Regions from separate parts of the Chelatococcus sp. YT9 genome, predicted to be linked through region 1. Evidence: predicted binding sites of a transcription regulator. Region 1 holds the regulator's gene; the other holds the start of a gene.
What was found. The regulator PhoB, encoded in region 1, activates phosphate uptake and scavenging genes when phosphate is short. The targets are predictions, from matches to a motif close to TGTCATNNANCTGTCAT.
Positions count from the first base shown of each region.

Region 2: the regulator PhoB is predicted to act here: its motif matches at 2,712-2,728, upstream of KIO76_RS15820 (glycerophosphodiester phosphodiesterase family protein).

Region 1 covers NZ_JAHBRW010000001.1:1,965,360-1,975,648, reverse strand. Annotated here, with positions in the region: gene KIO76_RS08880 (ATP-binding protein) at 9-1,385, shown strand; gene pstS (phosphate ABC transporter substrate-binding protein PstS) at 1,531-2,580, shown strand; gene pstC (phosphate ABC transporter permease subunit PstC) at 2,865-3,860, shown strand; gene pstA (phosphate ABC transporter permease PstA) at 3,866-4,723, shown strand; gene pstB (phosphate ABC transporter ATP-binding protein PstB) at 4,720-5,499, shown strand; gene phoU (phosphate signaling complex protein PhoU) at 5,532-6,251, shown strand; gene phoB (phosphate regulon transcriptional regulator PhoB) at 6,309-7,010, shown strand; gene KIO76_RS08845 (GcrA family cell cycle regulator) at 7,127-7,666, opposite strand; gene KIO76_RS08840 (aspartate aminotransferase family protein) at 8,114-9,379, shown strand; gene argF (ornithine carbamoyltransferase) at 9,376-10,289, shown strand, end outside.
Region 2 covers NZ_JAHBRW010000001.1:3,428,722-3,439,010, forward strand. Annotated here, with positions in the region: gene mobA (molybdenum cofactor guanylyltransferase MobA) at 1-547, shown strand, start outside; gene KIO76_RS15810 (sulfurtransferase TusA family protein) at 581-808, opposite strand; gene KIO76_RS15815 (cation diffusion facilitator family transporter) at 957-1,871, shown strand; gene KIO76_RS15820 (glycerophosphodiester phosphodiesterase family protein) at 1,881-2,615, opposite strand; gene KIO76_RS15825 (MurR/RpiR family transcriptional regulator) at 2,768-3,607, shown strand; gene KIO76_RS15830 (ABC transporter substrate-binding protein) at 3,683-5,287, shown strand; gene KIO76_RS15835 (ATP-binding cassette domain-containing protein) at 5,293-6,144, shown strand; gene KIO76_RS15840 (ABC transporter ATP-binding protein) at 6,141-7,145, shown strand; gene KIO76_RS15845 (glycerophosphodiester phosphodiesterase) at 7,142-7,864, shown strand; gene KIO76_RS15850 (ABC transporter permease) at 7,864-8,796, shown strand; gene KIO76_RS15855 (ABC transporter permease) at 8,812-9,693, shown strand; gene KIO76_RS15860 (hypothetical protein) at 9,894-10,289, shown strand, end outside.

The DNA of each region.
Region 1 (10,289 bases):
TGACAAGAATGGCGGATGGCGGAGATACCGCGAGACGGGACAGGTCGCTGTCTCTCAGCGCCCGTGGCATCGCTGTCCGCACGGCCCTCGTCGCCATCGGCATTTTCTCCGTGACGGCGATCCTGGGCGACGGCTCGTTCCTGTGGACCACGGGTGCCGCCTTGCTGACCCTGTCAGCGGCCTTCGCGCTGTTTCGCAACACCACGCCCATCCAGCAACGTCTTAACACACCGGCCAAACGGCGGGACAAGGGCATTCCACCGGCGGCGGTGCTTGCCGCTTTGCCCGAACCTGTCGTCGTCGTCGACAGACGCAGCCTGGTCACCGGCATGAACGCCGCTGCGAAAACGATGTTGCCTGGCCTTCGCGAGGCAACCCCCCTCTCCTTCGCGCTGCGTTCACCGGATGTGCTGGATGGGATCGAAGCCGTCCTGCGCGACGGGGAGACGCGCAGCGTCGAACTCATCGAGCGCGTGCCCATCGAGCGCAGCTATGAGGTCCATATCGCACCGCTGGAGGCGCCCCGCGCCGCAGACGCCGAGCAGCGCGGTGCAGTGTTGATGTTCCGCGATCTCACCGCGGCCCGGCAACTCGAACATATGCGCGTCGATTTCGTCGCCAACGCGAGCCATGAGCTGCGAACCCCGCTCGCCTCGGTGCTCGGCTTCATCGAGACGCTGCAGGGCCCTGCCCGTGATGACGCCAACGCGCGAGAGCGTTTTCTCGCCATCATGCGTGACCAGGCACGGCGTATGTCACGCCTGATCGACGACCTTCTGTCGCTGTCCCGCATCGAGATGCACGCGCATGTGCAGCCCTCCACGACGGTGGATCTCCTCGGCATCGTGCGGCATATGATCGACACGTTGACGCCGCTTGCCGGTGAGGGAGGTGTGGCGATCACCTTCAACGCGCCGGAAGGGCCGATCGAGGTGAAGGGCGATCGCGACGAGCTGCTGCGCGTTTTCGAAAATCTCATCGAAAACGCCGTCAAATACGGTCAATCTGGGGAACGGGTGGATGTGACGGTGACGAAGGCCCCGGAGCGCTCCGGCGCTCGTGACGAGGTCGAGGTATCGATCCGCGACTTCGGGCCCGGCATCCCGCCAGAACATCTTCCGCGGCTCACGGAGAGGTTTTATCGCGTCAACGCCACCGACAGCCGCCAGAAGGGCGGAACGGGGCTCGGGCTTGCGATCGTCAAGCATATCGTCAACCGCCATCGGGGGCAGTTGCTAATCGAATCCACCTATGGCGAAGGGGCGACCTTCCGTGTGATATTGCCGCTGGCGAGCAATCCGGCGCGGCCCCTGCCTGCGACATCAGCGCCACCCACCTCCGCCGCTGCGGAGCCCGGCCGGTCGCACGTAGCCAAAGCCGGCTAAGCTCAAGCGCTGTCATTTAACTGTCACGCAAGCGTCATAGAGACGAGGCGTTGAGACATTAGGGATACCGCGTTCGCTCATTCAGCCTTCAGATCAGTCCGCGAATGCGGTGCAAAGGCTACGTTCGCCAATTGGGAGACCTCTCGTGAAATTGTCTTCACTCATCGCCGTGGCAGGGCTTGCCGTTGCGGCTTTCGCAACGCCTGCGGCTGCCCTCGACATCTCCGGCGCCGGCGCCAGCTTCCCTTACCCCGTCTATGCCAAGTGGGCTGAAGCCTTCAAGAAGGAAACCGGCAACGGCATCAACTACCAGTCGATCGGTTCCGGCGGCGGTATCAAGCAGATCAAGGCCAAGACGGTCACCTTCGGAGCGACCGACGCGCCGCTGGGCGGCGAAGAGCTCGAGAAGGATGGCCTCGTCCAGTTCCCGATGGTCATGGGCGGTATCGTTCCGGTCGTGAACATCGATGGTGTAAAGCCCGGCGAGCTCGTCCTCGACGGTGACACGCTCGCCAAGATCTTCATGGGCGAGATCAGCAACTGGAACGATCCGGCGATCAAGAAGCTGAATGCCAACATCAACCTGCCGTCGCAGGGCATCGCCGTGGTTCGCCGTTCGGACGGTTCGGGCACGACCTTCAACTTCACTGACTATCTCTCGAAGGTCAGCGCGGACTGGAAGTCCAAGGTCGGTTCGGCCACCGCCGTCGAATGGCCGGTCGGTATCGGCGCCAAGGGTAACGAAGGCGTGGCCAACAACGTCAGCCAGACCAAGGGCTCCATCGGCTACGTCGAGTATGCCTACGCCAAGCAGAACAAGCTTTCGCACACCAAGCTCGTCAACAAGGACGGCAAGGTTGTCGAGCCGGTCACCAAGACCTTCCAGGCTGCTGCTGCCAATGCCGACTGGAACAGCGTTCCTGGCTTCGCCGTGGTGCTGACGAACGAGCCGGGCGCCGACTCCTGGCCGATCACGGCCGCCACCTTCATCCTCATGCACAAGGTTCCGGCGAACGCCGAGCACGCCGCTGAAGCCCTGCGCTTCTTCGATTGGGCCTACACCAAGGGTGGCGCGCTCGCCGAGGAGCTCGACTACATTCCGATGCCTGCCAATGTCGTCTCCACGGTCAAGGCCAAGTGGGCTTCCGACATCAAGGACGCCAGCGGCAAGTCGCTCTACAGCGCTTCGAAATAAATCCCTGAAGACAGCAGGCGGGCCTCTGGCCCGCCTGCTTGCTCTCAGTGCCTGCCACTCCCGGCATGACAGTCCGGCACGTCGGGCGAGATGCACCGGGGCCTCTTCTGCCCTCATAAGGTTCCGTCGAGAAAACCTGGCTTGTCTCCGGAACATCCACGCGATTACGGGCCACCTCGCCTCTGGAGGCTGGCGCACAATGCTCGACCTCGCCTAATGTCCGCTAGCGCGGCAAGGGACGAAGGCAGCCGAATTCCATGACAACCACGCAAAGGCAACGGGCTATGGCAGACTTGGCGCTGCAGAATAGCGGGTTATCATCGAGCGCATCCGTCGACCGGAGCCGCGTTCTGACCCGCTTCAAGGTTGGCGACGCGACCTTCAAATACATCACGCTGGGATCGGCCGTCACCGTTCTCGTCATTCTCGGAGGCGTGATCGTCGCGCTTATCGAGGGTTCGATGCCGGCCTTCCAGGCCTTCGGCATCAGCTTCCTCTGGGGGCAGTCCTGGAATCCGGTCACGGAAAAATTCGGGGCGCTCGCGCCGGTTTACGGGACCATCGTGACATCGCTCATCGCCATGCTGATCGCCATTCCCATCGGCATCGGCACCGCGATCTTCCTCACTGAGATCTGCCCGCCGTGGCTGCGCCGGCCCATTGGCACAGCCATCGAGCTCCTCGCCGGCATCCCCAGCATCATCTACGGCATCTGGGGCTTGTTCGTCTTCGCGCCCTTCCTGCAGAGCACGGTACAGCCGTTCCTTATCTCGCTATTTGGGCCGATCCCGGTTCTCTCCTCGGTTTTCGCCGGGCCGCCCTACGGCATCGGTACACTGACCGCAGGCCTGATCCTGGCGATCATGGTCCTGCCCTTCGTTGCCTCGATCTCGCGCGACGTCTTCGAGACGGTTCCGGCGGTGCTCAAGGAAGCCGCCTACGGGCTCGGCTGCACGCGCTGGGAAGTCGTGCGCAATGTCATCATCCCCTACACCCGGGTTGGCATCATCGGCGGAGTCATGCTCGGCCTTGGCCGCGCCTTGGGCGAAACGATGGCGGTCACCTTCGTGATCGGCAATGCCCATCGGATCTCAGCCTCGATCCTCCAGCCCGGTACGACGATCTCCGCGACGATCGCGAACGAATTCACCGAGGCGGTGGGTGACGTTTACACGTCCTCCCTCGTCGCTCTCGGTCTCATCCTCTTCGTCATCACCTTCTTCGTTCTCGCGGCAGCGCGCCTGATGCTGATGCGGATCGAGAAGCGCACCGGGGGTTGATTGTCATGGACGTTGCGAAAAACCCCGCCGCCTATGCAAAGCGCAAGCGCGCGAGCACGATCGCCATGGGCCTGTGCATCGCCGCCGCAGCCATCGGCCTCGGCTGGCTGGTACTGATCCTCGGCACGCTCCTGTGGGAAGGCTTCGGCGGCCTGTCCGTCGCGGTGTTTACGGAGAACACGCCACCGCCGGGCAGCCAGGGCGGTCTGATCAACGCCATAGTCGGCAGCTTGATCATGACCTTCCTTGGTACGCTCTTCGGCACGCCGCTCGGCATCCTCGCCGGTACCTACATGGCCGAGTACGGACGCTATGGAAAATTGTCGATGGTGATACGCTTCATCAACGACATCCTGCTCAGCGCGCCCTCCATCGTTATCGGCCTCTTCGTCTATGAGATCATGGTGGCACGCATGGGCCACTTCTCTGCCTGGGCCGGCGGCGTGGCGCTTGGCATCATCGTGGTTCCGGTCGTCGTGCGCACCACGGAAGACATGCTCAACCTCGTGCCCAACCAGCTTCGTGAAGCGGCATCCGCGCTTGGCCTGCCCCGCCACGTGGTGATCCGCAAGATCGCCTATCGTGCCGCCAAGGCCGGCATGGTGACGGGCGTGCTGCTCGCCGTGGCGCGTATCAGCGGCGAGACCGCGCCGCTTCTCTTCACGGCTCTCAACAACCAGTTCTGGAGCACGGATCTCAACGGTCCGATGGCCAGCCTTCCCTCGGTCATCTTCCAGTTCGCCCTGAGCCCCTACAAGGACTGGCAGGCACTTGCCTGGGTCGGCGCCCTCATCATCACCTTCGCTGTTCTCGCCCTCAGCATCACGGCACGGACGCTCTCTTCGCCGGGGAAACAAAGATGACCACTGCTACGGAAAAGCCCCAATCCGAGAAGGTCTCGGTCAAGAACCTCAAGTTCTTTTATGGTGACTCGCTTGCGCTGAAGGGCATCAACCTGCCCCTCTACGAGAACATCGTCACCGCGTTCATCGGCCCGTCCGGCTGCGGCAAGTCAACACTGCTGCGCGTCCTGAACCGGATGTACGACCTCTATCCGAAACAGCGTGCCGAGGGCGAAGTGCTTCTGGACGGCGAGAATGTCCTCTCGCCCAAGCAGGATCTGAACCTCCTGCGCGCCAAGGTGGGCATGGTCTTCCAGAAGCCTACGCCGTTTCCGATGTCGATCTATGACAATATCGCCTTCGGGGTGCGCCTCTACGAGAACCTCCCCAAGAGCGAGCTCAACGACCGCGTGGAATCGGCGCTCCGCCGGGCCGCGCTTTGGGAAGAGGTGAAGGATAAGCTCGACGCCAGCGGGCTCAGCCTATCCGGCGGCCAGCAGCAGCGCCTGTGCATCGCCCGCACCGTCGCGGTGAAGCCGGAAGTCATCCTGCTCGACGAGCCGTGCTCTGCGCTCGATCCGATCTCGACGGCCAAGATTGAGGAGCTGATCGACGAGCTCAAGCGCGACTATACTATCGCCATCGTGACGCACAGCATGCAGCAGGCGGCGCGCGTCTCTCAGTATACGGCCTTCATGTATCTCGGCGACCTCATCGAGTTCGACGATACCTCGAAGATCTTCACCGCACCGCAAGACAAGCGTACGCAGGACTACATCACCGGCCGGTTTGGCTGATCCTGATGGCCAAAGCTAGGGGACCTGAGGCAATGCCTGAACATATCGTCTCATCCTTCGACGAGGATCTCGACGAACTGCGGACCCGGATCGTCGAGATGGGGGGCGTCGCCGAGAAGATGCTCACGGACTCCACGCTGGCGCTGGTCAAGCGCGACAGCACTCTCGCCCAGTCCGTCATCTCCGCTGATGCCCGCCTCGACGGGTTGCAGCGTGACATCGAAGAACTCGCCGTGCTCACCATCGCGCGACGCCAGCCCATGGCGGTCGACCTGCGCGAACTGATCTCGGTCATTCGCGTGGCCGCCGATCTCGAGCGCATCGGGGACCTTGCCAAGAACACGAGCAAACGTGTCGTCGCCATCAGCGGCGAAACACAGCCTCAGAAGCTCGTGATCGGCGTACAACACATGAGCGATCTCGTGCAGGAGCAGCTCAAGGACGTGCTCGATGCCTATGTGCAGCGAGATGACGCGCAAGCCCTTGACGTTTGGCAGCGCGATGATCGCATCGATGCGCTGTACACGTCGATCTTCCGCGAGTTGCTCACCTATATGATGGAAGATCCGCGCAACATCACGTTCTGCACGCACCTTCTGTTCCTCGCCAAGAACATCGAGCGTATCGGCGATCACACCACCAACATCGCCGAGACGGTCCATTATCTGGCGACAGGCGTCACATTGGCTGCCGACCGCCCGAAGGGGGATACCTCCAGCTTCACCAAGGCGCCAACCGATCCTAGCAACTGATCCCACTGATCCTGTGAACCGGGGGGCCAGGACAACAGTGGAACCATAGGACTTTCGATGGGACCACGTATTCTGATCGTCGAGGATGAGGAGCCGCTCACGCTGCTCCTCCGTTATAACCTCGAGGCCGAGGGCTATACAGTCGACAGCGTCGCCCGTGGCGACGAAGCGGAGATACGGCTGCGCGAAGCGGTGCCGGACCTCGTATTGCTGGACTGGATGCTGCCAGGGCTCTCCGGCATCGAGCTGTGCCGCCGCATCCGCGCGCGCGAGGAGACCGAGCGGCTGCCGATCATCATGTTGACGGCGCGCGGCGAGGAGACCGAGCGTGTGCGTGGTCTCGCGACCGGCGCCGACGACTATATCGTCAAGCCCTTCTCCGTGCCGGAACTCCTGGCGCGCGTGCGGGCCCTGCTGCGGCGCGCCAAGCCGGGTCAGGTTGCGGCGCAACTCATTGCCGGCGATATCGAACTCGATCGCGAGACCCACCGGGTCAAGCGCGGCGGCCGGGAGCTCCATCTCGGGCCGACGGAATTCAAGCTGCTCGAGTTCCTGATGCAGAGCCCGGGCCGTGTCTTCACCCGGGAGCAGTTGCTCGACCGGGTGTGGGGCCACGACGTCTACATCGACGAGCGGACCGTCGACGTGCATGTCGGGCGCCTCCGCAAGGCGATCAACCGCATGCGCCGACCTGATCCGATCCGCACGGTGCGTGGCGCCGGCTATTCCTTTGACGAGACCTTCGCGAAGGCTGGCTGAACTGGCGGATCGATACCTGTCGACCCAATGAGAAAGGCCGCCGCGATCACATCGCAGCGGCCTTTCAAGGGCTCGAATGTTTGCCAGCTATCCGCGTCACCGGGCAGCCGAAGACCTCAGGCCCGCTTACGATCCCGCCTGCGATCGGCGACGGGCTGATAGGCAATGCGCGAATGGTGCGAGCAATAGGGCATACCCAGCTCGGACCGGGCGCCGCAGAAGCGGAATTCCGGCGTCGTTGGATCACCCATGGGCCACCGGCACATGGATTCACGGAGTTCCATGATGGTGACCCTCTCAGACATAGGGATCACCACTTCCTCGCGGGGCTGAGGCAGGCGAACGAGCACGGGAGCCGCTTCGGCGACGGGCTGAGGAGCCAGCGCGGCACTAGTGCGCACGGGGCCTGGCGCGGAAGCGGCGGGAGCCGGCGCGGCAGCACCCGGCTGCCGGGCCGGTTTGCGGGGACGGGGAGCGGAATTGGCGGTGCTCTTGGCGCGGCCTGACAGGCCGAGGCGGTGCACCTTGCCGATCACCGCATTGCGGGTGATACCGCCGAGTTCGGCGGCGATCTGACTGGCGCTGAGGCCATCAGACCAGAGCTTGCGCAAGAGCTCTACACGCTCATCGCTCCAAGATTGGCTCGGGTCGGTCATCGCCTTCTCCGTCAGCAGTTGCAGTGCATGGAATCCCTTATCTTTCGCGGCCAGCTCCACACGAGCCCAACCCCGTTGCATGGTGACAACGAACGCGAATGATAAGTTCCGCTACACGAGATGTCGTAGTCGTTGAAGGCGAAACTACAATATGCCCCGACTCGGGGGCAAGAGTCCCCCTGCCACACCCGCCGTTTTCCCCAAGAACCTCGTCCGAGAGTCAAGGGGAAAAGCGTCTTCGGTTCCGGCACATATCAAATCCTGCAGGTGGCGCGCAGAGATCCTTTCCCATCCGATCCGGCCAGCCCGTCCGCGGCGGCTCGGACGTTGATGAGAGGTATCACAGTCTTTGAATTGACATGGAAAACATGACCTTTAGAATTGATGGAGTGCCGCCCCTCCGTGGGCGGCACTTTGATTTTCCGAGACACGGGCCCGATATCGGTGATGTCTGCCCATGGTTCTTTTGGAAACTTTCCTCTTGCGGAGGTTGAAATCGTGATTTCGCCGTTGCTGCCGACTTATGCGCGTCCCGACATCGAATTCGAAAAGGGAGAGGGCGTATGGCTGATGACGCGACAAGGCGAACGATATCTCGACCTCGGCGCGGGCATCGCCGTGAACGCACTCGGCCACGCCCATCCGCATCTCGTGGAAGCCTTGACTGAGCAGGCGTCCAAGGTTTGGCACACGTCGAACCTCTATCGCATCCCCGGCGGTGAAAGGCTCGCGCAGCGGCTCGTCGACGCGACCTTCGCCGACACGGTCTTCTTCACAAACTCCGGTGCGGAGGCCCTGGAATGCGCCATCAAGATGGCGCGGAAATATCACGCGGTGAGCGGCCATCCCGAGCGGTTCCGCATCATTACCTTCGAAGGCGCTTTCCACGGTCGGACACTCGCGACCATCGCCGCCGGTGGCCAGGCCAAATATCTGGAGGGCTTCGGCCCGAAGGTCGAAGGCTTCGACCAAGTACCATTTGGCGATTTCAAGGCCCTCGAGGCGGCGATCACCGATGAAACCGCCGCGATCCTGATCGAGCCGATCCAAGGAGAAGGCGGCGTTCGGTCGGTGCCTACCGCCGATCTCAAGCGTCTGCGCCAGATATGCGACGACAAAGGCCTGCTGCTGATCCTGGACGAGGTCCAGACGGGCGTTGGCCGCACCGGCAAGCTGTTTGCCCACGAGTGGTCCGGCGTCACGCCCGACATCATGGCTGTCGCCAAGGGCATCGGCGGCGGCTTTCCCATGGGCGCATGCCTCGCGACGGCCGAGGCCGGAAAGGGCATGACGGCCGGCACACACGGAACGACCTTCGGGGGCAATCCGCTCGCGATGGCCGTCGGCAATGCCGTTCTCGATGTCATACTCGCGGATGGGTTCCTGGAAGAGGTACGCCGCAAGAGCCTGCTGTTCAAGCAACGCCTCGCGGAGCTCAAGGACCGCTATCCCGACGTCATCACCGAGATCCGCGGCGAGGGTCTGCTGCTCGGCCTGAAGCTCACGCCGCCGAACGGCGACTTTGTCAATGCGGCCCGCGCGGAGAAAGCGTTGGTGGTGGCGGCAGGCAGCAATGTCGTTCGGCTGATCCCGCCCCTGACGATCACGGACGCTGAGATTTCGGAAGCCCTGGCGCGCATCGAAGCCGCCGCCAAGGCTGTGTCGGAGGCTCACGCCAAGGCCGATGCAGGCCAACCGGAGTTGGCGCCATGACGACCTCCTCGACGAATGCACCAAAGATCATCTCCAGCTCCGCGCCTCGGCATTTTCTCGATCTTGCGGACTTTTCCGGAGATCAGCTGCGTCGGGTTCTCGCGGCGAGCACGTCCCTGAAGGCGGCGCGCCGCAAGGGCCAGCCCCAGACGACCCGCCCCCTCGACGGGAAGGTGCTGGCGATGGTTTTCGACAAGCCGTCGACCCGCACCCGCGTGTCCTTCGACGTGGCCATGCGTGAGCTTGGCGGCGAGCCTCTGATGCTGACGGGCGCGGAAATGCAGCTCGGCCGCGGCGAGACGATCGCCGACACGGCACGCGTGCTGTCACGCTATGTCGATGCGATCATGATCCGCATCCTGGATCACGACGCCATGCTGGAGCTCGCCGAATTCGCCGAGGTCCCGGTCATAAACGGGCTCACGAAGCTGTCGCATCCATGCCAGGTGATGGCCGACCTCCTGACCTTCGAGGAGCACCAGGGCCCCATCAAGGGGCGCACCGTCGCCTGGACGGGGGACGCCAACAACGTCCTCGCGTCGTGGGTGGAAGCTGCATCCCGGCTCGATTTCAGCATTAATATCGCGACGCCTCCTGAACTCGCGCCGCGGGCTGATCTCATCGCGCGGGCCAAGCGCGAGGGTGCCGAGATCATGCTGACGGACGACCCCTTCGCTGCGGTTAAGGGAGCCGACGCCATCATCACCGATTGCTGGGTGTCGATGGGTGATGAGGATGAAACGTTCCGCCACAACCTCTTGCAGCCTTACCAGGTCAACACCAAACTTATGGCTGCAGCCAACGAAGGCGCCATCTTCATGCATTGCCTTCCCGCCCATCGCGGCGAGGAGGTGACCGACGAAGTCATGGATGGTCCCCAATCCGTTGTGTTCGATGAGGCAGAAAACCG
Region 2 (10,289 bases), 1.5 Mb from region 1:
TCGGCTCGTGCTGGCTGGCAAGCCATTGCTTGCCCACGTCCTTGATCGCCTCGTCCCGCAATGCGTCGTGATTGCCGTCAATACTGGCGGCGACGCCCTGCAAGGGGAAAACGCAGGGCATGACATTGTCAAGGATAGTATTCCGGGCCAGATCGGCCCCCTCGCGGGTATTCTTGCCGGTCTGTCCTGGTGCGCGTCCAATCACCCGGACGTGGCGTGGATGGTGAGCAGCACCGTCGATACGCCGTTCTTGCCCCATGATCTGGTGAGACGGTTGCATCAGGCGCGTGCGCATGCCGGCGCCGATCTCGCCTGCGCCGCGTCGCACGGTCGACGCCACCACGCGACAACACTCTGGCCGGTCGCGCTCGCAGCAGAACTGCAGGACGCGTTGACGGCGGATGCTATTCGATCCGTGGCGGCATTCACCGGTCGTTACCGCATCGCCGTGGCGGAATGGCCCAGTGCGGTCGTGGACCCGTTCTTCAATGTGAATACGCCAGCCGACCGTGACGAGGCCGAGCGGCTCGCTGGGCTTGCCGGATGAAGCGCCGCCTTGCGCCGCATAGGGGCGAGGCGCTCAGGGGCTGCGGCGCTCGACCGTGAAGATTAGCGTGTCGCCGTTGCGCTGCTGCGATACCAGGCGATCACCACGCTGCTGCAGGAGATGGGGAATGTCGATCGCGGCCATAGGGTCGGTGCAGGTGATCACAAGTTCGGTGCCGACGGCAGCCCGCTGAAGAGCTTTGCGCGTGTGCAGCACCGGCAGGGGGCATTTCAGACCGCGCAGGTCGAGGTTTATCGCCATCGTGCAAATTCCACGCGCGAAAATTTTCGAGCGCGGTTCCTGTTCTCTTCGGTCGCTGCTTCCTGCCGGAGGCGCGGCCGCCGGTCAAGCTGTCTGGCATCTGGCAGTCCCGCCGGTATGCTATCTCGAGGCGGAGACGGAGCGGACCATGACGACACCAATCGACACGACCGGTGAGCAACGGCTCATGCGCATGTCGATCATCGTGACGCTCGTCGTTGCGTCAATCGGCGTGTTGTTCGGTCTCCTGTCCGGGTCGATGTCGATTCTCTTTGATGGGGTGTTCTCTGCGATTGATGCCGCGATGTCGCTGCTCTCCCTCGGCACCATGCGTCTCATCAGCCGCGAGACGAGCAGACGCTTCCAGTTTGGCTACTGGCACATCGAACCGATGGTCCTAGCGCTCAACGGCGGCGTCCTCATGCTGCTGTGCTTCTATGCCTTTTTGAACGCCATCAGCGATATCGTTGCCGGCGGGCGGGTGCTCAACTTCGATCTCGCGCTGGTTTACGCGACCATCGTTGCCATTGCCTGTTTCAGCATGGTCTTCGTCGAGCGTCGGAAGAACAGGAAGCTCCAATCGGAATTCATCCGCATCGACACGCAAAGCTGGCTGATGTCAGGCCTTATCACTTTGGCACTGCTCGTTGCCTTCGTGACGGCGTTGGCGATTGAGGGCACACAGTTCTCGCCCTTCATTCCCTATATCGATCCGCTTGTTTTGGCTGTGCTCACAGCTTGCCTGATCTTTGTTCCAGTCAAGATTGTCCGGAACGCGCTCAGCAGCATTTTTCAGATTGCGCCTGCCGGCCTTGATGAGAAGGTCAGAGGGATCGTCGCGGATGTCGTCGCACGCAACGGGTTTCTCACCTATTCGAGCTATGTCGCGAAGATCGGGCGAGCGCTGTTCGTAGAAATCCACATCGTCGTGCCGAAGGATTTTCCGGTTGGGAGTATCGGCACGCTGGATGTAATCCGGAGGGAGATTGGGGACAAGGTCGGCGGCGGTGGGCCACAGCGCTGGCTCACCATCGCCTTCACAACCGACGAGACGCTGATCTGAAAGCGACCTTCAAGGACGCAGCGCAATCGCGAGATCTGGGCGGTCGGTCGTGAAAGCCGAAACGCCTGCCGCGAAAGCGCGGGAGATGGCCGGCTCGTCATGCGCGGCAAAAACACCGAAGCGCACACCTTCCTCCGCGCAGATCGCCAGGTCGTCGTCCTGCATCTGGGAGGCTCGCAAGGCGATTTCACCGATGCCGGCGGCGCGTGCCTTGCGCGCAAGGGCGCGGACGTCGCGGCCATGTGTGGCGAAATACGATTCCTTGACGAGAAAGATCAGCGGTCGTCCGGGGGCCGCTACCGCCAGGTCCCTCAAAGTGTCGAGATCAAAGGATGTGAAGGTCGTGCGCTCCATGAGGCTGCGCGCGGCAAGCACCGCGACAACTTCGGCCTCAAGGCCCGGATAGCGGCTGCCATCCGCGCGATTCTTCAATTCGATGCGCAGTTTGAGCGGGCTCTGGGCCAGAATGTCGAGAACCTCAGTGAAGGTCGGAATGGTCTCCTCATCGGTGCCAACGAGCCGCACCTGCTTCAGCGCGTCCCAGTCCATGTCGGCGATCGCCCCCGTGCCCTCAGCCGTACGGCCGAGCTTCGCATCGTGGTGCACCACGAGCACGCCATCACGGCTGCGGTGAATGTCGAACTCCACGAACTCCACCGGTAGAACAGCGGATTGGCGGAAGGCGAGCCGGCTGTTTTCCGGCCAGCATTGCGCACCACCGCGGTGCGAGGCGATCTCTGTCATGGATTTCCGTTCCCGAAGCTATGGGCCTGCTTCAATGTCCCCTCCTGACCTATCGTTGGTTTGTGCAACTTTTATTGCGACAAGGCGTGCTGCGCAATTAAACTTGCATGAGGCGTTGCACTTCGTCTACCGTCACGGTCAGGGGAGGGGCCATGAGCCTGGCAGAGATCATCGCAGCGCAGCAGGACAAGCTGTCGGACGCAGATCGACGGCTGGTCGATGTCCTACTTGCGGACAAGGCTGCGGGCAGCTTTCTGCCCGCCCACCTCGTTGCCTTGAAGGCCGGCGTCCATGCCTCGACGGCGGGTCGGCTTGCCCGCAAGCTCGGTTTTTCGTCTTACCGTGATATGCGCGGTGCGTTGCAGGATACGATCCTGGCGGATCTCGACGCGTCGGTGCGCGTGCGCCGGCGTTTGAAGCGCGCGGAGGGGCATTCGCTGCTCGCATCCGTGGTCGAGGGTGAGATCAGCGCATTGGCCGCGCTGCCGTCTCAGGTCTCTGACGCGGATATCGTGCATGCGGCGCGCCTGCTGCGTGACGCCAACACCATTCTGGCCTTTGGGGAGGGGCACGCCAGCAGTCTCGCCGAAATCTTCGTGCGTAGGCTCGTGCGCTCTGGCTATGGGGCGCGACATGTTGGCCATGCCGACTGGCAGGCAGCGGACGCGCTCCTGAGTCTGACCACCGAGGATATCGTGGTTGTGTTCGTCTTCCGCCATGCCAGCCCCGGCGCATCACGTGTGGTGGACTATGCCAGGACCATCGGTGCGACGACGCTTCTCGTGACGGACCGCCACACCGGCATGCCTACCTGTGACATGCAGCTCGTCGCGGCCCGTGGCAATGAGGGCGAATTCCATTCGCTCTCAGTTCCGATGGCAATCTGCAACACGCTGATCCTTGAGCTGTCGCGGACGGATCATGGCCGTTCGCTCGCCAAGCTAGCGAAGGTCGATACGTTACAACGCATGTTTCGAGAAAAACAAGATTAGTGTGTCGCACGTCATCGGTGTGGCCCGCGTATTAAAAAGCCTCGCGAGAGGGGCGGTTGACTGGGAGGAATAGAGATGAAATCAAGGCTCTCCATCACGACATCATGGGCTGCTCTTGCTGCTGTCCTCGCTGTCCTGCCAAGCCTTTCTGCAAGAGCAGCCGAGCGGCCGGATGTGACCGTCGCGGTCAATGAGCTGGCGCGCGCGCTCGATCCCGGTGAGCGCACCGGCAATGTGGATGTTCGCGCCTATTACTCCATCTTCGATACACTCATCCGGCGTGATTTCGCTCATCCGACCGCCGACGGCGGCGCCAATCTCGTACCGGGTCTGGCGGAGAGCTGGTCCTGGACCACGCCGACAACCTTCGACGTCAAGCTCAGGCGCGGCGTCAAATGCCACGACGGCAGTCCCTTCGACGCTAACGATGTTCTGGCGACCTTCTCTCCGGATCGTCTGTGGGGCGAGAAGCCATACTACCCCGACGGCCGCGTCTATTTCGGCAATTTTACCGGCGTCGACAAGCTCGACGACTTCACCGTGCGATTTACTGTTGCGCAGCACGATCCGATCATGGCGCATCGTCTGTCGAGCTACATGTCTTTCATCATCTGTGACGAGCCGTGGAACGCCTTCAAGAAGGACGGTGTCGAGGCCAAGGTCTGGATGGACGAGGCCGCGAAGGCTCTGCGCTGGAAACCGGTCGGCACCGGTCCCTACAAGTTTTCGGAGTATCAGAGAAACGATCGCATCAAGCTCGTTGCCTTTGATGAGTATTATGAGGGTGCCCCCGCCGCCAAGTCGATCACTTTCCGCTCTGTGCCTGAAGTCGCGGCGCGGGTCGCCGGCCTTGTCGCCGGGGATTTCGACATTGCTGTCGAGATCCCGCCCGATCAGTGGGACAGCCTCAAGAAGTACAATGACATCGTGCTGAAGACCGAGCCGCTGGAAAACAGCCACGTGCTTCAGTTCAACACGAACGACCCGGTGCTCTCGGACAAGAAGCTGCGCCATGCGATGAGCCTTGCCATTGACCGCAAGGCGCTCATCGACGCCCTGTGGAAGGGACAGACCTATGCGCCCAATGGGCATCAGCTGCCGAGCTTCGGACCGCTCTACATTAAGGACAATCCCGGTTACGACTATAATCCCGAACTTGCCAAGAAGCTCGTTGGGGAAAGCTCCTACAAGGGGCAGGAAATATCCTATCGCCTGATCCCAAACTACTATCTCTATAACGTAGAGGCCGCGCAGATCATACAGGAAATGTGGCGCGCCGTGGGCATCAATGCTCGGATCGACTTCCTGGAAAGCTTCAACGAGGTCCGCAAACCTGGCGCACAGGTCTTTGCCTGGTCGAACACCTATCGTGTGCCGGATCCGACCGGTTCTATTCTGGCACTCTGGGGACCGGACACCGACAACCAGAAGAGCTGGAAATTCTATGGGGCAAGCGAGGCTTTCAACACCGCCGCGCGGGAACTGCAGGCCGAGAGCGAGGAGGCCAAGCGCAAGGCGATTTTTGCGAGGTTGCTGACGGCCTTCCAGGACGACATGCCGATGACGATGCTTTACAACCCCGTTACCGGCTACGCCATGAAGAAGACCATCAACTGGACGCCCTATAGCCAGTATTACATGGACTTTCGCCCATCGAACTTCTCAATCGTCGCGAAGTGACCGGGGTGACCAGGGAACGCCCGCGTGAAGATGGCGGTCCGCTCCTCGCCGTCGAAGATCTGACCGTCGGCTTTCGCACGACGCGCGGCTATGCCGATGTTCTCCATGCGGTGTCCTTCCGTGTGGAGCAAGGTCGGACCACGTGCGTCGTTGGCGAAAGCGGCAGCGGCAAGAGCGTGACCTGCCAGGCTATCCTCGGCCTCCTGCCGCGGAATGGCCGCCGCACCGGCGGTCGCATCCTGTTCGAGGGCAGGGACCTCGCGGCCGCTGACGAGGCGAGCCTTGAGCGCATTCGCGGTCGCGGCATCGGCATGGTCTTCCAGGACCCGCTCGGATCGCTCAACCCATTGCACACGGTCGGGGCCCAGTTGCGGGAGACATTGCGGCTGCACACCGCGCTCAGCGAACTCCAGCGCCAGAAGCGGGCGCTGGAGCTCCTGGCGATGGTCGGAATTCCCGAGCCTGAGCAGAGGCTCGCGTCCTATGTCCACCAATTCTCCGGCGGTATGGCGCAGCGCATCATGATCGCCATGGCGCTGGCCTGCGAGCCGCAGCTGCTTATCGCCGACGAGCCGACTACGGCGCTGGATGTCACCATCCAGGCGCAGATCCTGGATCTCCTGAACCGCCTCAAGGCCGAACTCGGCATGGCGATCCTGTTCATCACGCATGACCTCGGTGTCGTCGCTGAGATGGCAGATACCGTGGTGGTCATGCGGCACGGCCGCGTGGTCGAGACGGGGCCAGCCACGCGTGTGCTCGGCGCGCCAGAGGCGCCTTACACGCAGACGCTCCTCGCTGCCATGCCTCGCCTCGATGTCGCCGCGCCAGTCTATCGCCAGCGGAGCACAAGATGAGCGATACGCAAGCGGGGGACACCTCCGATGCATTGCTTGCGGTCATGCATCTGCGCCGTCATTTCGGAGCGCGGCGGTCGCTGCTGCGGCGTGAGCGCACGATCCGGGCCGTCGAGGATGTATCGCTGACGTTGCGGGTCGGAGAGACCCTTGGCCTCGTCGGCGAATCCGGCTGCGGCAAGTCGACGACCGGGCGCATGATCGTTGGGCTGGAGAAGCCGAGCGGCGGCGCCATCACGTTCAAGGGAAGAGACCTCACGCAGCTGACGCCGAGGGAGTGGCAGAGCCAGCGGCGCGACGTGCAGATGATCTTCCAGAACCCGCAGTCGGCGCTTGACCCGCGTCTTACCATCGCGCGCCAGATCCGCGAGCCGCTTGATCTCCATGATATTGGGGAGCGGGCTGGGCGCGATATGGAGGTGATCCGGCTCATGGGGGCGGTGGCGCTGCCCGCCGAATTGGCCGATCGCTATCCCCACCAGATCAGCGGCGGACAGGCGCAGCGCGTCGTGATCGCCCGCGCGCTTGCCCTGCGGCCGAGCCTGATCGTCTGCGACGAACCGGTCTCGGCGCTCGACGTGTCCGTGCAGGCGACGGTGACGGATCTTTTGCAAGAGCTGCAGGAGCGCTTCGACATCGCCTATCTCTTCATCTCCCACGACCTCAGGGTGGTGAAGAAGCTCTCCCATCGGGTTGCCGTGATGTATCTCGGGCAGATCGTTGAGGAAGGCGAGACCGATCCGCTCTACCGACAGCCATTGCACCCGTACACGATGGCGTTGCTCGCGGCGATTCCGGACCTCTCGTCCGTCAAAGGCGAGCCAAGGACCCGGCTTGTCGGTGATCCGCCGTCGCCCGCGAATCCGCCATCGGGCTGCCATTTCCATACCCGCTGTCCCTACGCGCAACCGCGCTGCTCCGCGGATAAGCCTGAGTTGCGAGTCATCGGGGACCGGCGTGTCCGTTGTCATTTCGCCGAAGATTTCAGGACCGCATCATGACCCGGCCGCTCGCCATCGCGCATCGTGGCTACTCTGCTCGCTTCCCCGAGAACACGCTCGAGGCCTATCGCGCGGCTATCGAGGCCGGCGCCGATATCATCGAGACTGATGCGCGCCTTGCCGCCGACGGCGTCGTCGTTGCCTGCCATGACGCCACATTGGCGCGCTTGGCCGGCCGTGAAGACGCCGTGGCCGACCTTCCGAGCCATGCGCTGCTCGGCATCGAGCTGCCACGCGGCGCGCTGACGACCCTTGGCGAGGCGTTGGCGACCATCTGCCCCCATAGGCCGGCGCTGATCGATGTTAAGACGCAGGATCTTGCGATCATCGATGCGATCGCCGCGACCATAGAGCGGGCGGGTGTCCGATCGCGCGTCTGGATCGGCGTGCGTGACCATCGCCAGGCGGCTGAGGCGAGCCGTCTTTTGCCGAGCGTCAATATTCTGGCCTTCCTGCCCGAGGGCGCGGATATCGAAGCCTTCGCGAAGGCCGGGGCCCGTGCCTTCCGGGTGTGGGAGGCCGATTTGGGGGGCGAAGAGGCCGAGCGCCTCCTCGCACAGCGCCCGGTGTGGGTGACTGCGGGGGGAGCCCGCACCGGCCGCGACGCCGGTGACATTGATGCGATCAGCCTCGCGGGCGTTGTCGCTCGTGCGCCGAAGGCCGTGCTCGTCAACGATCCGACGCTGCTGACCGCATCGTCTGCCGCCGGAGCCGCATGATGCTCGGCCGCCATTTTCTCACGAAAGTCGTTCGCGGTATCCTGACCGTCTGGATCATCGTGACCTTCACCTTCGTTGCCTTGAATCTCTCAGGAGATCCTATCGATGCGTTGGTCGGCGACCAGGCCTCGCCCGAGGTTATCGCGCACTATCGCGAGAAGTTCGGCCTCGATCGGCCGTTATGGCAGCAGTATCTCGCGTATATCGGGGGTATTGCGCAGGGGGATTTCGGCCTGTCGCTGTCGGATCAACAGCCGGCGATCGAGCTGATCGCGGCCGCCTTGCCGCACACGTTGCGGCTCGGCCTTCTGGCCTTTTCTCTCGGTCTCGTGCTCGGTATCGGCCTTGGCATCGTCGCGGCGCTCAATCGCAACCGCCCGATCGACCGCTTCGTGATGAGCTTCGCCGTGCTCGGCTTCAGCCTGCCGAACTTTTTCCTCGGCATTCTGCTCATACTCTTGTTTTCGCTCCATTGGCGGCTCTTGCCGAGTTCCGGTGATGCAACGATCTGGCACCTGATCCTGCCGGCTGTCACGCTCGGCACGCATTTCGCCGGCACGTTCGCGCGCTTCACGCGCTCCGCGATGCTGGAGGTTCTCAACAAGCAGTATGTGACCGCGGCGCGCGCAAAGGGCGTGCCGCGCCCGCGGCGGGTGCTATGGCATGCGCTGCCCAATGCAGCGATCCCCATTATCACGATTGTCGGGTTGAAGCTTGGCGATCTCGTCGCCGGCTCGATCATCGTGGAGACAGTCTTCGCTGTTCCCGGTGTTGGGCGTCTGTTGGTCAATGCCGTGACGTCCCGAGACTTCGCGCTGGTCCAGGCGATCCTGATCATGGTGTCGATCACCATGATCCTGGCCAACCTCGCCGTCGACGTCATCTACACTCTGATCGACCCCCGCATGCGTGCGGCGCGGGCCGGGAACTGAGCGCGGAGCATCGAGATGGCGTTGTTCTGGCCAACCCGTCGAACCGAAACCGCTCCGGTCAAAGCCGAGGCGCGTTATCCTGCGCTGGTTGTCGCTGCTCTGATCTTTGTGGCGCTGATCTTCGTCGTATTCCTGTTCGCCGACATCCTCGCGCCCTATGACTACCGCACGCAATCCTTGATCAACCGCCTGAAGCCCCCCGTCTTTCTCGGCGGGACCTGGGCGCATGTGCTCGGGACCGACGAGCTTGGGCGCGATGTCCTCAGCCGGCTCATTTACGCCATCCGTTTCAGCGTGCTCGTCGCGCTCGGGGGCACCATGATCGGCGCCTTCATAGGTACGCTCCTTGGCTTCCTGGCGGCTCACTTCCGCGGCTGGGTAGAAGAAGCCATCATGATGATGGCTGACGTGCAGGCTTCGCTGCCGTTCATGCTGATCGCGCTGGCGCTGATCGCCCTTTTCGGCGGCAGCTTTACGTTGTTCATCGTCATCATGGGGTTCTACGGCTGGGAGGTCTTTGCGCGCCTCACCCGGGGCGTGGTCATCGCAGCGAATACGCAGGGCTATGCCACGGCTGTCGTGGCGCTCGGCGCGCCGGCCTGGCACGTCTATGCTCGGCATATCCTCCCCAATATCCTGAGCGTGCTGATCGTCCAGTTCACCCTGAACTTTCCGCAAGTCATCCTGCTGGAAACGTCACTCAGCTTTCTGGGGCTCGGCATTCGCCCACCTCTGACGAGCCTTGGTCAAATGCTGGGCGCCGGCCGCGCCTATCTCATGACCGCTTGGTGGATAGCTATCCTGCCGGGCACGGCAATCTTTTTGACCACCATGTCCATCTCGATCCTCGGTGATTGGGTGCGCGATCGCCTCGATCCGACGCTGAAGTCGGGCTGAAGGCCGATAAAAGGCCTTCACGCGGGCGGCGAGGTTCCGTCCGCATTGCGCCGCGCCATCAAGCAAAGCCCAGGCCGAAGTCTGGTTGAACGACGGCATCTTCCTACAAGAAAATGTGATGGGACTCGGGTAAGCGTTCTCTCCTTTAAATCGAGTTGTCGGTCTTGGCCGAAGAGATTGAGCGCTATCGGGAGGTCGGGATGGGTATGTTGAGGACATCGGCTCTGGCATGCGGACTGTTGATCGGCGCATTCGGCGCTGCCGCGGAAGCGCAGCAGGCTGACATGACGTTTTTTGTCACGAGCACGGGTTCCGGTCAGGGTGCGAATTTCGGCGGGCTCGAGGGCGCGGACCGCCTTTGCCAAACCCTGGCCCAGGCGGTGGGCGCAGGCGCGAAGACCTGGCGGGCCTATCTGTCGACCCAGGCTGTGAACGGCGCAACCGCCGTCAATGCTCGCGATCGCATCGGCCGGGGGCCATGGCAGAACGTCAAGGGTGTTGTCGTCGCCAAAGACGTCGCGGATCTTCACGGCGGAAGCAACAACCTGACCAAGCAGACCGCGCTCACTGAAAAAGGAACAGTTGTCAACGGACGC